Regions from separate parts of the Bacillus sp. KH172YL63 genome, predicted to be linked through region 2. Evidence: predicted binding sites of a transcription regulator. Region 2 holds the regulator's gene; each other region holds the start of a gene.
What was found. The regulator LexA, encoded in region 2, represses DNA repair genes until DNA is damaged. The targets are predictions, from matches to a motif close to CGAACATATGTTCG.
Positions count from the first base shown of each region.

Region 1: parE (DNA topoisomerase IV subunit B) is a predicted target of LexA. The motif match lies at 1,367-1,380, and genes of this name have one in related genera.
Region 3: KH172YL63_RS05815 (YhjD family protein) is a predicted target of LexA. The motif match lies at 2,385-2,398, and genes of this name have one in related genera.

Region 1 is NZ_AP022842.1:1,969,475-1,974,154, reverse strand. Features, by position in the region: gene parE (DNA topoisomerase IV subunit B) at 1-1,280, opposite strand, end outside; gene KH172YL63_RS09805 (CoA-binding protein) at 1,568-1,975, opposite strand; gene KH172YL63_RS09800 (glycine betaine ABC transporter substrate-binding protein) at 2,156-3,055, opposite strand; gene KH172YL63_RS09795 (ABC transporter permease) at 3,079-3,735, opposite strand; gene KH172YL63_RS09790 (ABC transporter ATP-binding protein) at 3,732-4,680, opposite strand, start outside.
Region 2 is NZ_AP022842.1:1,688,392-1,693,071, forward strand. Features, by position in the region: gene KH172YL63_RS08340 (methionine gamma-lyase family protein) at 1-546, shown strand, start outside; gene KH172YL63_RS08345 (MerR family transcriptional regulator) at 695-1,108, shown strand; gene glnA (type I glutamate--ammonia ligase) at 1,147-2,481, shown strand; gene lexA (transcriptional repressor LexA) at 2,589-3,209, opposite strand; gene yneA (cell division suppressor protein YneA) at 3,367-3,693, shown strand; gene KH172YL63_RS08365 (YneB family resolvase-like protein) at 3,713-4,363, shown strand; gene KH172YL63_RS08370 (DUF896 domain-containing protein) at 4,468-4,680, shown strand, end outside.
Region 3 is NZ_AP022842.1:1,158,346-1,163,025, forward strand. Features, by position in the region: gene KH172YL63_RS05795 (M48 family metallopeptidase) at 1-378, shown strand, start outside; gene KH172YL63_RS05800 (hypothetical protein) at 552-872, shown strand; gene KH172YL63_RS05805 (IDEAL domain-containing protein) at 956-1,195, opposite strand; gene KH172YL63_RS05810 (competence protein ComK) at 1,392-1,961, shown strand; gene KH172YL63_RS05815 (YhjD family protein) at 1,969-2,358, opposite strand; gene KH172YL63_RS05820 (S9 family peptidase) at 2,562-4,532, shown strand.

The DNA of each region.
Region 1 (4,680 bases), 280 kb from region 2:
TATAATTCATTTCTCTGTGGATTTCTCGATTGTGCAGGCGTCAATTTACCTGACAGAACTGTTTCAGAGCGCTTACGCTTCTTTCCATTCCGTGCATCTTCCCTTGCTTTTCGTGCAGCTTCACGAGCCTGCGCCGCTCGGATCGATTTTTTGATGAGCAGTGAGCTTGTGTCTGGATTTTCTTCAAGGAAATAAAGAAGATGTTCCGATACGACAGCATCGACCGCTGAACGTGCCTCACTTGTCCCCAGCTTCCCTTTCGTCTGTCCCTCAAACTGGAGGAGCTCTTCAGGTATGCGGACGCTGACAATGCTTGCCAATCCTTCACGGATATCGGTACCTTCCAGATTTTTGTCCCGGTCTTTCAGAATACCCACTTTGCGGGCGTATTCATTGAATACCCGGGTCATAGCAGTCTTTGCACCTGCTTCATGTGTTCCCCCATCTTTTGTACGGACGTTGTTGACGAAAGACAGGATGTTTTCTGAGAATCCGTCGTTGAATTGAAAGGCAAACTCCACTTCAATCTTGTGATTCTCCCCTTCGAAGAAAGCGACGTTGTGAAGGGCGTCCTTTTCTTCATTTAAGTACTGGACGAATGCCTGTATCCCGCTTTCGAAATGAAAGACTTCCTTTTGATCATGGCGCTCATCTATGATTTCAATCTTTAATCCTTTTAGAAGGAAAGCAGACTCTCTCAGCCGCTCACAAAGCGTCTCGTAATTATAGGTGGTTGTGCTGAAGATGACAGGATCTGGTTTGAAATGAATACGAGTACCGGTTTTTTTCGTCTTGCCGATCACTTCAAGAGTGGTTTCCGGTTTCCCGCCTTTTGAAAAGCGCTGCTCGTATTTCACTCCGTCTCTTTCAATCGTCACGACGAGCCATTCTGACAAGGCATTGACGACAGATGCACCCACACCGTGCAGGCCGCCGCTTGTTTTATAACCGCCTTGACCGAATTTACCGCCTGCATGAAGCACTGTCAGGATGACTTCCGGCGTCGGCTTTCCGAGTTTATGCATCCCGGTCGGCATCCCCCGTCCTTTATCCTGGACTGAAATGCTATTATCCTTATGTATCGTAACAATAATCTCATCACCGAAGCCTGCAAGCGCTTCGTCAACTGAGTTATCGACAATTTCGTATACTAAATGATGCAAACCTCTTGTATCCGTAGATCCTATATACATCCCAGGTCTCTTCCGGACGGCTTCTAAGCCTTCTAATACTTGTATAGCATCATCATTATAATCCATGGTCTTATTCTGGTTGGCCACGAACATTCCCCTTTCAAAACTTCTCTGCCGATAATGGTATGGTTTTGTATGTTATTATCGGTTATGTATGTACTTACTATAACATAAGAACATTTGTTCGTTTACCTGTTTTCGTCATTTTCAAGGTAAACTCTATTGCTTATTGTAGCGTTTTATTTCATTTTCGCAAATGATATTTCCGTGAACAGATCCCATCCCCCTTGTTTTCCATCCCGGTTTAAGTCAACGAATGAGTACGCGCCTTCCGTAAAAAAACAAGCGGTAAGAACCGCTTGTCCGAGTAAGAATTATTTGGTTAAAGCTTGTTCAACCTTAATACAGCGGTCCATGATGACTGTATACCCCCGTTCTTTCAAAAAACGATACGCCTCTTCATTGACCACCCCTTGCTGAGCCCAGAAGACGTTTGAATTAAAGCGATCAAATTCTTCCGCGATTTCGGGCAGGAATTCCGACCGCCTGAATACGTTGACGATATCGACCGGACCGTCAATGTCCTGTAGTGAGCTTACTGCTTTCACCCCAAGGGCTGACTCAATGGTGGGATTAACCGGGATGATGTCATAACCCTGATCCTGCATGGCTTTTGAAACCATATATGATGTCCTGGCTGGATTATCACTCAAACCGATCACGGCAATGCGCTTAGACTGTTTGAGAATATGTCCAATTTCTTCACGTGTTGGGTTTTCCATAGGTGGGCACAACTCCTTCACTGAATCTGTTCTTCTACATCTGCTTCTTATGTCCTATTCTCCTTTTATACCATAATTCCCTTTGATTTTTTCAAAATTTTATAAAAAACGATTGTGAATTAAAGTCAAGCCAGAGGACTGGAGCAGGGCTCGGGCTTGACTGCCCATGTTCACCGGCGTTTACTTTTTAATCAACCCCTTTGAAATGAGAAAGTCACGGGCGACTTCCTTTGGATCCTGTTTATCCATATCGACTTTTGCATTCAGCTCACTCATCTCTTGTTCAGAAATCTTTCCGGCAAGTTCATTCAGCACTTCTTCCACCTCAGGATGTTCTTTCAACACTTCCTGGCGGATAATCGGCGCTGCATCATATGGCGGAAAGAATCCTTTATCATCTTCTGTTGTCTTCAAGTTGTAACGCTGGATCCGTCCATCGGTCGTAAAAGCAGGGATGATATCGACATCTCCATTTTTGACCGCTTCATACATAATATTAGGATCAAAGCTTTCCTTATCCTTGAATTCAAACCCGTACTCTTCAGAAAAGGCATCATACCCATCGCCTTCTCGTTCATAAAATTGATGGGGTGCACCAAAACTCAGGGTTTTCGAAAGCGGGACGAGATCTGAGAACGTTTTGGCATCGAAATCCTGATCTTCTGTGTAAGCGAGCGTATACGTATTCTCGAATCCAAGCGGCTTCAGCCACGTCACATCGAATTTCTTTTCATACCCTTTCCGCACCTGTGAAAGGATTTCATCTGCAGTTGCACCTTCTTCTGCCTGTTGTTTGAGGACCGCTTCAAGACCTGTTCCTGTATATTCCACATATACGTCGATGTCTCCTTTTTCAAGAGCTGGCGTCAGGATCGACACTTCGCCCAAGCCTTCTTCCACTTTCACATCAAGCTCGGTCTTCTCTTTCAGCAGTTCTGCCATCATGTGGGTTAAAATGTATTGCTCCGTCCACTTCTTCCCGGAGACAGTGATCGTATCTTTCCCGCCGCCGTTTCCGCATCCAGCGGCTGTGATGGAAAATATGATGAGTATAGCAAATGTCTGTAATTTTCTTTTCATTGTGATTCTCCTTTATCTCATGATTATTTTCGTGTTTTCAATCCTTTTGGAGTGGTCAGCTTCTCAAGTGCCTTCAAGAAGAAATCAAAGCCGAGGGCAAGCAATGCGGCAGGAATTGCCCCTGCGAGTACCAGACTATTATTCCAAGTTGAAAGTCCTCGATAAATCAGGTCCCCAAGTCCGCCTGCGCCGACAAAGGTGGCGAGGGTGGCGACACCGACCGTCAGCACAGTAGCCGTCCGGATCCCAGCCATGATGATTGGCAGGGCAAGGGGGAGCTCCACCTTAAATAATAGCTGTGAATCCGTCATCCCCATTCCCCGGCCGGCTTCGATGGCACCTTCATCGACACCGATGATCCCTGTATACGTGTTTCTCAGAATCGGCAAAAGGGCATATACAGTGAGCGCTATGATGGCCGTCATGCTTCCTGTACCAAGCAAAGGAATCAGGAAACCGAACAGTGCAAGACTGGGGATCGTCTGGAAAACGGCTGTAACCCCGATATATAACTCTGCGGTCCTTTTCTTTCTGGAAATATAAATACCCAGTGGAAGGGAAATCGCGATCGCTATGAAGATAGACACAAAAGACAAATATAAATGCTCCAGCAGTCCGGTCATGATCGCATCGGATCTGTTTGTGACCGTCTGAATGAATCCTATGGTGAGTGTGTTCATAACCCATTCGCCTCCTTATTCTGCTGTGAGGCGATGACTGAAAGAATGCCCTCTGCGGTGACAATCCCCACTTTACGGCCTTCTTGCATGACGACCACATATCGTTTTCCTGATGAAAGGAGGAGGCCAGCCGCTTCATTGATTGAAGCATCATGTGGGATCTGCGGCCCCTCACCATCATCCAGCATCACATGATCATTTATTTCATCCATGATGTCGATGACCTGCCTCACAGTTCTTCCCATTCGGTTCATTCTGTCCTCTCCGATGAAGGTGGAGACAAAATCATTGGCCGGATGATTCAACAGCTCTGAAGGCGTTCCTACCTGCTCTATCTTCCCATCCCGCATAATCACGATTTCATCGGCGATCTTCAACGCTTCGTCAATATCATGTGTGACAAAACAGATTGTTTTATGTATGGTGTTTTGAATACTCTTCAGTTCGTCCTGAAGCTGTTCCCGGCTGATTGGATCGAGGGCACTGAATGGTTCATCCATCAATATGATGGGTGGCTCGGCTGCAAGTGCCCGGATCACGCCCACACGCTGCTGTTGGCCTCCGCTCAGTTCAAGAGGATACCTTTTTCTATACACCGACGGCTCGAGTCCTACGAGGTTAAGGAGTTCATCTACCCGTCCTTCATATTTTTCCTTCTTCCATCCTTTCAGACGGGGGATAAGGCTGATGTTTTCTTCAATGGTCATATGGGGCAGCAAACCGATCCGCTGGATGACATATCCGATATTTCTCCTAAGCTCTACTTCATCTGCATGTGAGATATCTTCCCCATTGATGAGGATCGTGCCTTCCGTTGGTGTAATCAGCTTATTGATCATTTTCATCGTCGTCGTTTTTCCACAACCGCTCGGACCGATCAACGCGACGAGCTTTCCTTCGGGTACTGTCAAATCAATACCCTTGATCGCTTCCGTTCCATCTTCA
Region 2 (4,680 bases):
ACGGGCGGATATATCGTCGGGAAAAAGGAGTTCGTTGAAGCGTGCTCCTACCGTATGACCTCACCGGGGATCGGTGCCGAGGCAGGGGCGTCCCTGTACAGCTTGCAGGAAATGTATCAGGGGTTTTTCCTTGCTCCCCATGTGGTGGCGCAATCGTTAAAGGGGGCCGTGTTCACTTCGGCACTTCTGACTGAGCTCGGGATGAATACGAATCCTTCACCTCGTGCAGAACGGACCGATTTGATTCAATCTGTTCAATTTGATGACAGAGAGAAGATGATTGCATTTTGTCAGGCCATTCAGTTTGCGTCACCAATCAATTCCCACTTTACGCCACAACCTGACTATATGCCAGGGTACGAAGACGATGTCATCATGGCGGCGGGGACTTTCATTCAAGGTTCAAGCATCGAATTGTCAGCCGACGGTCCGTTAAGACCTCCATATGTTGCATATGTACAAGGCGGGTTGACCTATTCCCATGTGAAAATCGCTGTCGCATCTGCCGTGGATCAATTAATAAAAAAAGGTTTACTGACCTTATAAAAAGGATAATAAAGGAGTAATTGGATAGTCTAAAGCTGACTATCCTTTTCTTTTGAAATTTAATGTAAGAAAAGCTAACATAAGATTGACAGAACTCCTGACATTACATATAATGAATTCAAGAAGGAAATATAAAGGAGGAATCAAGATGAGCGGAAGTGAAATTCGTCGAACGATGGCATTATTTCCTATCGGTATTGTCATGCAGCTCACGGACTTAACGGCTCGTCAGATTCGATACTATGAAGAGCATGGACTGATCACCCCGGCACGAACCGAAGGGAATCGCCGCCTCTTTTCCTTGAATGACATTGATAAGTTACTTGAAGTGAAGGATCTGTTAGATCAAGGTATCAACATGGCCGGAATCAAGAAGATTTTTTCTGTGAAAGGGCCGGATGAAAGCAAAGTAGTATCTGACGTAAGTGAAAAGGAAGAAAAGGCACGACAAGATCTATCTGACGAGGAACTTCGTAAATTGCTCCGAAATGAATTGATTCATTCCGGTCGATTTAATCGATCTACTCTGCGTCAAGGCGATATGTCTCGCTTTTTTCATTAAATATAAACCTTTAATAAACTTGAGGAGGAATTACGTAAATGGCAAAGTATACGCGTGAAGATGTTTTAAGATTAGCGAATGAAGAGGGTGTTAAATTCATTCGATTACAATTCACTGATATTTTAGGTACAATCAAGAACGTGGAAATCCCTTTGAGTCAGCTTGAAAAAGCACTGGATAACAAGATGATGTTTGACGGGTCTTCAATTGAAGGATTCGTGCGCATCGAAGAATCTGATATGTATTTATTCCCGGATCTTGATACATGGCTTGTATTCCCTTGGACAGCTGAAAAAGGGAAGGTTGCCCGCCTGATCTGTGATATCTATAATCCAGACGGCACGCCATTCGAAGGAGATCCCCGCAACAACCTAAAACGCATCCTGGGTGAGATGGAAGAGCTTGGATTCACTGACTTCAATCTTGGGCCTGAACCGGAATTCTTCCTCTTTAAATTAGATGTAAACGGCGAACCTACGCTTGAGTTGAATGATAACGGTGGTTATTTCGACCTTGCGCCAACAGACTTAGGAGAGAACTGCCGTCGCGATATCGCGCTGGAACTTGAGGAGATGGGCTTTGAAATCGAAGCATCTCACCACGAAGTGGCTCCTGGTCAGCATGAAATCGATTTTAAATATGCAAATGCATTAAAAGCATGTGATGATATTCAAACATTCAAGCTGGTTGTTAAAACGATTGCCCGTAAACATGGTCTGCATGCGACATTCATGCCTAAACCATTGTTCGGTGTAAACGGATCAGGTATGCACTGTAACATGTCCCTTTTCAAGGACGGAGTGAACTCTTTCTTTGATGAAAAAGGAGATCTTCAGCTGAGTGATACTGCGCGTCAATTCCTTGCTGGCATCATCAAGCATGCGACTGCATTCACAGCGATTACAAACCCGACAGTAAACTCTTACAAGCGCCTTGTTCCGGGTTATGAAGCGCCATGTTACGTTGCATGGTCTGCACGCAACCGCAGCCCATTAATCCGTATCCCTGCTTCCCGCGGACTGAGTACACGTGTTGAGGTGCGCAGTGTCGATCCGGCAGCGAACCCATACCTTGCAATGGCTGTATTACTTGCAGCAGGTCTTGATGGTATCAAGAACAACCTTCCTGCACCTAAACCAATCGACAGAAACATTTACGTGATGGATAAGAAGGAGCGTGAAGAAGCAGGAATCGTAGATCTTCCGGCTACATTACACGCAGCACTTGAAACATTGAAAACAAATGACGTCATCGTTAAATCCCTTGGAGAGCACATCTTCGAACATTTCGTGGAAGCGAAAGAAATCGAATGGGATATGTTCCGTACGCAAGTACACCCATGGGAGCGTGAACAGTACATTCAAATGTACTAATTCGCCACTATAAACAAAGCCGTACTGCAGGTGAATTGTCTGCAGTACGGCTTTTTCTTCGTTTCAAAACAAAAAAACGGCTGCGCATCATTGCGAGCCGTTTTTCATTAATGCACTTGTCTATATACTCCGACTACTTTACCAAGTATTGAAACATTTCTTAAGATGATCGGGGCCATGGTTGAGTTTTCCGGTTGAAGGCGGACATAATCCTTTTCTTTGAAGAAACGTTTGACCGTCGCTTCATCTTCCTCGGTCATCGCTACGACGATATCTCCGTTGTTCGCCGTTTGCTGCTGGCGGACAATGACGAAATCTCCATCGAGTATCCCTGCCTCGATCATACTATCACCCATGATCTCAAGCATGAAGACCTGTTCATCAGAAGGTGCCATCCTCTCTGGAAGAGGGAAGAACTCTTCGACATTCTCCACTGCCGTGATCGGCTGACCGGCAGTGACTTTACCAATCAATGGTACATTTACGACCCTCTGACGGGGGATCGTGTCCTCTTCAAGATTCAGTATTTCAATCGCTCTTGGCTTTGTCGGGTCCCGGCGGATGAGTCCTTTGCTTTCCAATCTTGCCAAATGTCCGTGGACGGTAGAACTGGAGGCAAGACCGACTGCTTCCCCTATTTCACGGACGGAAGGCGGATAACCTTTTACCCTTACTGCGTCTTTAATGTATTCTAGTATATCTTGTTGTCGTTTCGATAGTTTTGTCATGTGCACGCACCTCGATTATAGATCTTATGTTCCCATTATAGCATGTCTTTCCAATTGATACAAACATAAGTTCGAATAACTGTTGACACCAAACGGATGTTCGTATTAGAATGGATATAACAAAACAGAACAAACATTCGTATGGAGGCGTTTTATCATGTTAACACATATTTGGAACCGTTTCTCTTATATTATTATATTATTTGTTTTCGCCCTTTTATCTGCAGCATACCTTTTAATCACAATGGCAAGCGAGCCGTCGTATCAAAGTATTACCGTACAGGACGGAGATACCCTTTGGACTATTGCCAAACACTATAATGAAGAATATTCTATGACAATGGAAGAATTCATCGCGTGGGTGGGGGAAGAGAATAATCTCACAACATTTTCAATCAAGCCAGGGGATTCACTGATCCTGCCGATCGAGAACCCAACCCTGTCAACCCACTCCGGTTATGAGCTCGTTATGAATGAAGAATAGAAGAATAGAGGGATAATCAATGAAGGCAGTCGTATACTGCAGAGTCAGCACAAAGAAAGAAACACAGGAAACATCCTTGGAACGACAGGAAGAAGAGCTGGTGAAGCTTGCCGGGGAGCTTACTTACGAAGTGGAAGCCATCATCAAGGACCAGGCAAGCGGATTTGAACTGGATCGGCCAGGTGTATTGGAACTTCTGGACCTGATCAAGGACCCATCCATCGGAGCTGTCCTGATCCAGGATGAAACGAGAATCGGCCGGGGAAATGCAAAGATCGCACTCATCCACTGCTTATTAAAGGAAGAGGTCAAGATCATCAGTCAAACCCACAGCGGAGAGCTGCATTTATCCGAATCTGATTCAATGGTGATCAATATTGTCAGTATGGTAGAAGAATATCAACGGAAATTACATAATTTGAAAATCAAACGTGGGATGCGAAGGGCTGTCGAAAACGGTTTCCAGCCACATAAAAACCTAAAGAACAAAGGCAATGTGGACGGCAGGGAGCGGATTGAAGTGCCGGTGGAAGAAATCGTGCGTCTGAGAAAGAATGAATTGACCTTTGCCGAAATTGCAGCAACCTTGAGAGGCTTTGGTTATGATGTCTCAAAAGCGACGGTACATAGACGTTTTAAGGAGTATATGGCATCTGTCGAAAATGCGTAATGCTTGTTTTATCTTCCCTAATCTAGTAACATGACGATAGTATTTGCATTCAGCTATTACATTCGAATCTATTGCTTACTATGCATTAAAGGAGTTTTTCATATATGCTTTCCAAATCAAAGATGAATCGTATCAACGAACTCGCGAAAAAATCAAAGAGCACAGGTCTGTCAGAACAGGAAGCGAAAGAACAGACAAAGCTCAGAAAAGAATACTTGGAAACATTCCGTCAATCCATGAAGGGTACGATTGAAAATACAAGAATCTTCGACCCCGAAGGTAATGAAGTGACACCTAAGAAAATTCAGGATATTCAA
Region 3 (4,680 bases), 530 kb from region 2:
TCCTTCTTCGGGTTGTTCCTGACATCCAAGTTGATGAGGGGGATCGTCGCGAATCATAAGGACGATCTCAAAGTATCGAGCGTGTCGAGCCTGAGCTCGCTCCCGCTGTTTCTCATGATCACATCGATGCTGTTGTTCACCGTCAGTCCTCTGAGCAATTGGATCTCCCGCTATCAGGAAACAAGGGCGGACCGATATGCCATTGAAATGACCGGAGATAAAGAAGCAGCCATTTCGTCCTTCCAGAAGCTGTCGAAGGTGGGCTTATCCCAAGTGAATCCACCCCTCTTAGTGAAGATTTTCCGCTACGGGCATCCGACCATGCTTGAGCGTCTGTCTATGCTGGAAGAATATGAGGTTGAAAAACAGGAAGACTAAAGAAGAAGGACCTGATCCCTTATATAAAGGGAAGCGGGTCCTTTTTTATGAATCGGTTCCTGAGAAAAATATTCTCATGCACATCTCGAGATAATTATAATATTCAGAACACTTTCATGTTAAATGTGGTAAAATAAGGGATATTGTGAATTCTACTCAAGGGGGCATGGGGAATGGAAAGTGTCTTACACAAGAAGGTAGTACAATTGTTCATTAAAGTTGCTTTTACAATGTTGGCATTATTGGGGATCCCGTATTTGAGTTACCTTGAAACGGGCAGACCGATGCTGGAATGGTCATTAATCATCGGGGTTTTGGTCACGCTGACCATCATCTATGTCAATGGCGACGGTTATTTTTACAGACCGGGACAGTACCTCATGAAGCAAAAGAAAAAAATGTTTTATCAATCGATTTCTTTTTGGACGGCTTTTTTATTTACGGTCGCAGCCTTCTATTTCACGATGAAAGCATACGGGAATATTTTACTGTAGATGAGCGGACGCCTGCCGGTGATGATAATGGCCCGTCCATTATAAAAGGAGATAGCTGACCCTCAAAGAGAGCCAGCTATTTTTTATGAACCGTAGCTTACGTTCAGTGTTTTCAATTCTTCGGTCAGCTTCATGAATAGAGGTTTATCATGTTGATCCAGGGCGGCGTCAATGTCTGTTAGAAGTCTGTCTTTCTGCGACTTGAGGATGCTTTCATGGACAACCATATCAATGTAGATCTCCATAACGCTTCTTCCAGCGGCTTTTTTGCGGGTCATCGCAGAAGCTTTCATCAATTCGGTATAGGACTTTTTGTTTTCCATATACGATCACCTCTGAATTCTTTTTATTAGTATATGGGGGAAGGAGTGAAAACTCAACCTAAAATTTAAATATTCTGAAAATTTTTTAAAGGTTGCTATTGGGGTGTGAATGATTTCAGAATTTTTAAAAATATAGGAGACATAAGTCGGGATTTATGGTATTATTTTGGAGAAAAATGTAAATGGAGGCGATGAAATGAGAGAAAAATCTCGAATTATAGAAGAATATGAAGTGAATCCACATACGATGATCCTTCAGCCTATGGAATATGGTGCCAGGACATTTACAAAAATCATAGAAGTTGATGATGTATTGGTGTCTCCATTTAAACCCTTTGATATCATAAAGAAAAGCTGTGAGTTCTTTGGATGCTCTTATGAGGGAAGAAAAGAAGGCACGAAACAGCTAACCGGTATCATCTATAAAGCCCCCATCATGGTCAATCCAGATATGTTCATCTATCTCTTTCCAACATCTTCTCCGGTCAAACAGGATTGCACCTGGGTTTCCCACTCCCATGTTCGTGGATACGAACGCTCAACAAATGGTTCGACCAAGGTTTTTCTTCACAATAACGAGTCCTGCATCGTGCCGATTTCCTACAGTTCTTTTGAAAATCAGATGCTCCGCACGTCCGACCTGCGCATCGCATACACCCAGCGTGTCTCGGAAATGGAGAGCAAGTATCATACGAAGCTTCAGGCCCAAAGTAACAATGTGAAGACATTTTACTTTAATCGCCATGCCCACAAAACCGATGCGTGAGCCATGATCACGCTTCTTTAGTTGTATCGGCTTTTGTTTCAAGGAACCTGCGGTACAAATAATGGCGCATTAAATCCTCAACCCGGTTCCTTAAGCGGGGATTAAAGTAGTTATGATGTTCTTCATACCCCTTATAGAGGAACATATACATCGTAAAAGCATCATCCGACTGCATCCGCTCAACCTTCATCTTATTCGTCCTCATGTGTTTCTTTACATGGGCGAGTTCCCCTTGTATCACCTTCATCGTTTCCTCGATCATTTCTACATATGGTCTTTTTAATTTAAATGGACAGTTGTCGACGATCTGCAGGTCACGGTTTAGAATCGTCAGTACCATGGGCAGATAAATCGCCTGCTCAAAAATATTCCGCTCGTTTTCCGGAATTCTGGTCATATGAAAAGCCCCCTTTTCACTTTTATAGAACAAATGTTCGTATTTTTATTTTACGTGGAATTCAATTTACTTTCAATAGGGAAAGTTGTAGAATTTGAATTTGTTTCTATTATGAAAATGAATCCACTTTTTTATCCATAAAGGGAATGGTATTTCAAACGTCGAAATACTACTGGAAAGAACGGGAAGGAAGGGACGTTAACATGAATAAAGGCATAAAGATCGAGGATCTCTATCAATTCAATTTCGTATCAGACCCGGTGCTCTCCCCTGATGGAGACAGCGCCGTCTTCGTCCAGACGGTCATGTGCAGGGAAAAAGACGATTATCGGTCAACGCTTCACAGCATCAATCTTCACGACCATTCGATCCGTCAATGGACGTTTGGGAGTGAAAAAGTATCTGCCCCGAGATGGTCGCCTGATGGGAAGCAGGTCATTTTCATCTCCAACAGGACGGGTGCCAATCAACTTTACCTGATTCACCGTGACGGGGGAGAGGCGCAGAAGATCACCGATGTTCCGAACGGGGTTTCTAAACCGGTCTGGTCCCCCTGTGGTGAAAAGATCGCCTTTTCGATTTCCCTGAAAAAAGGTGCCGCAGTTGACGGGAAGGAAGAAGGGGAGGAAAAACCGGTCCCGTTTGTTGCGACAACGATGAAGTATAAAAGTGATGAACGGGGCTTCCATGATGAGCGCCGTACCCAGATTGCAATCCTGGATATCTCCACCGGGGACGTGAGGAGGGTCACGGATGACGAGCATGATTACACCCTTCATTCATGGTCCCCTGATGGTGAATATCTCGCCCTTTCGACCGATCAGCAGGAAGAGAAGGATTTCTCCTTCCGTTCCGATTTGTACGTGTTGAACCTCGGCACAGAAGAGGTCCGCCAGATCAATGAGGGGGGAGGATACTTCGGTGAAGCGAGCTGGTCACCGGATGGAAAGCGGCTGGCTTATATCGGGCATGACCGGGAGTTTGAGAATGCGACTCTTCGTAAAGTATGGCTCCATGAGATTGCGACAGGATATTCTGTTTGCCTGACTGAGGGAATGGACGTTCCGGCAGGGGATTATCTCAACAGCGACAGTATTCAAGGTTCATCGGAGACGGGGATTCGCTGGTCGAAGGATAATGAAAGCTTATACTTTATCGCATCGGATGCCGGCAATACGGTCCTCTACTACGCCCACATCGATGGGGCGATTTATCCGGCACTGTTACAGGAAGAACAGCATGTGTACGGGTTCGACCTTGATTCAGACCGTCAAAGGATCCTCCTCGCCATGAGCAAACCGTCCGAGCCCGGTGAGTTATACACGCTCCATGTCCCGACAGGCGAACTGACCAAAGTCACCAACTTAAACGGTGAGTGGCTCTCGGACCGGCATATTTCCGCTCCCGAATCATTTATGTATCCCGGGGCAGGCGGCACGCTCGTGCAGGGCTGGATCATGAAGCCGGCAGGGTATGAAGAAGGAAAGAAATATCCACTGATCGTCGAAATCCATGGTGGTCCCCATACGATGTACGGCAACACCTTCTTTCATGAGTTCCAGGTGCTTGCTGACAAAGGATATGCCGTTCTCTTCGTCAATCCCCGGGGCAGCCACGGCTATGGCCAGGAGTTTGTAAATGCCGTCCGGGGTGACTATGGCGGAGGGGATTACGAAGACATCATGCTTGCTGTCGACTACGGACTGGACGCATTTCCATTCATTGATGAAACCCGGCTTGGTGTAACCGGGGGCAGCTACGGGGGATTCATGACCAACTGGATCATCGCCCATACCGACCGGTTTAAAGCGGCAGTCACACAGCGCTCCATTTCCAATTGGATCAGCTTTTACGGAGTCAGTGACATCGGATACTACTTTTCAGAATGGCAGATCCAAAGTAATCTTGGTGACGTTGAAACGTTGTGGAAGCATTCACCGCTCGCCTATGTAGGTGGAATCGAAACGCCACTGTTGATCCTTCACAGCGAAAAGGATTACCGCTGTCCGATCGAACAGGCTGAACAGCTGTTCATCGCCATGAAACGGCAAGGAAAAGAAGCGAGATTCGTCCGTTTTCCCGAATCGAACCATAACCTCTCAAGAACCGGGAAGCCTTCTTTACGGGAAGCCAGGTTACAGGAAATTGTGGATTGGTTTGACGCCCATCTGTGAATAGGAGAGCTGTCATCCCGGTTGGGTGGCAGCTTTTTGTTTTGGGGGCAATGATTAGGGAGTCGAGCATATGGGGAGGGGGGCGGTCATGAAATTGGGAAGTTGACTATACGTGGATGGAGTGGGGCATGAAATTGTGAAGTTGATA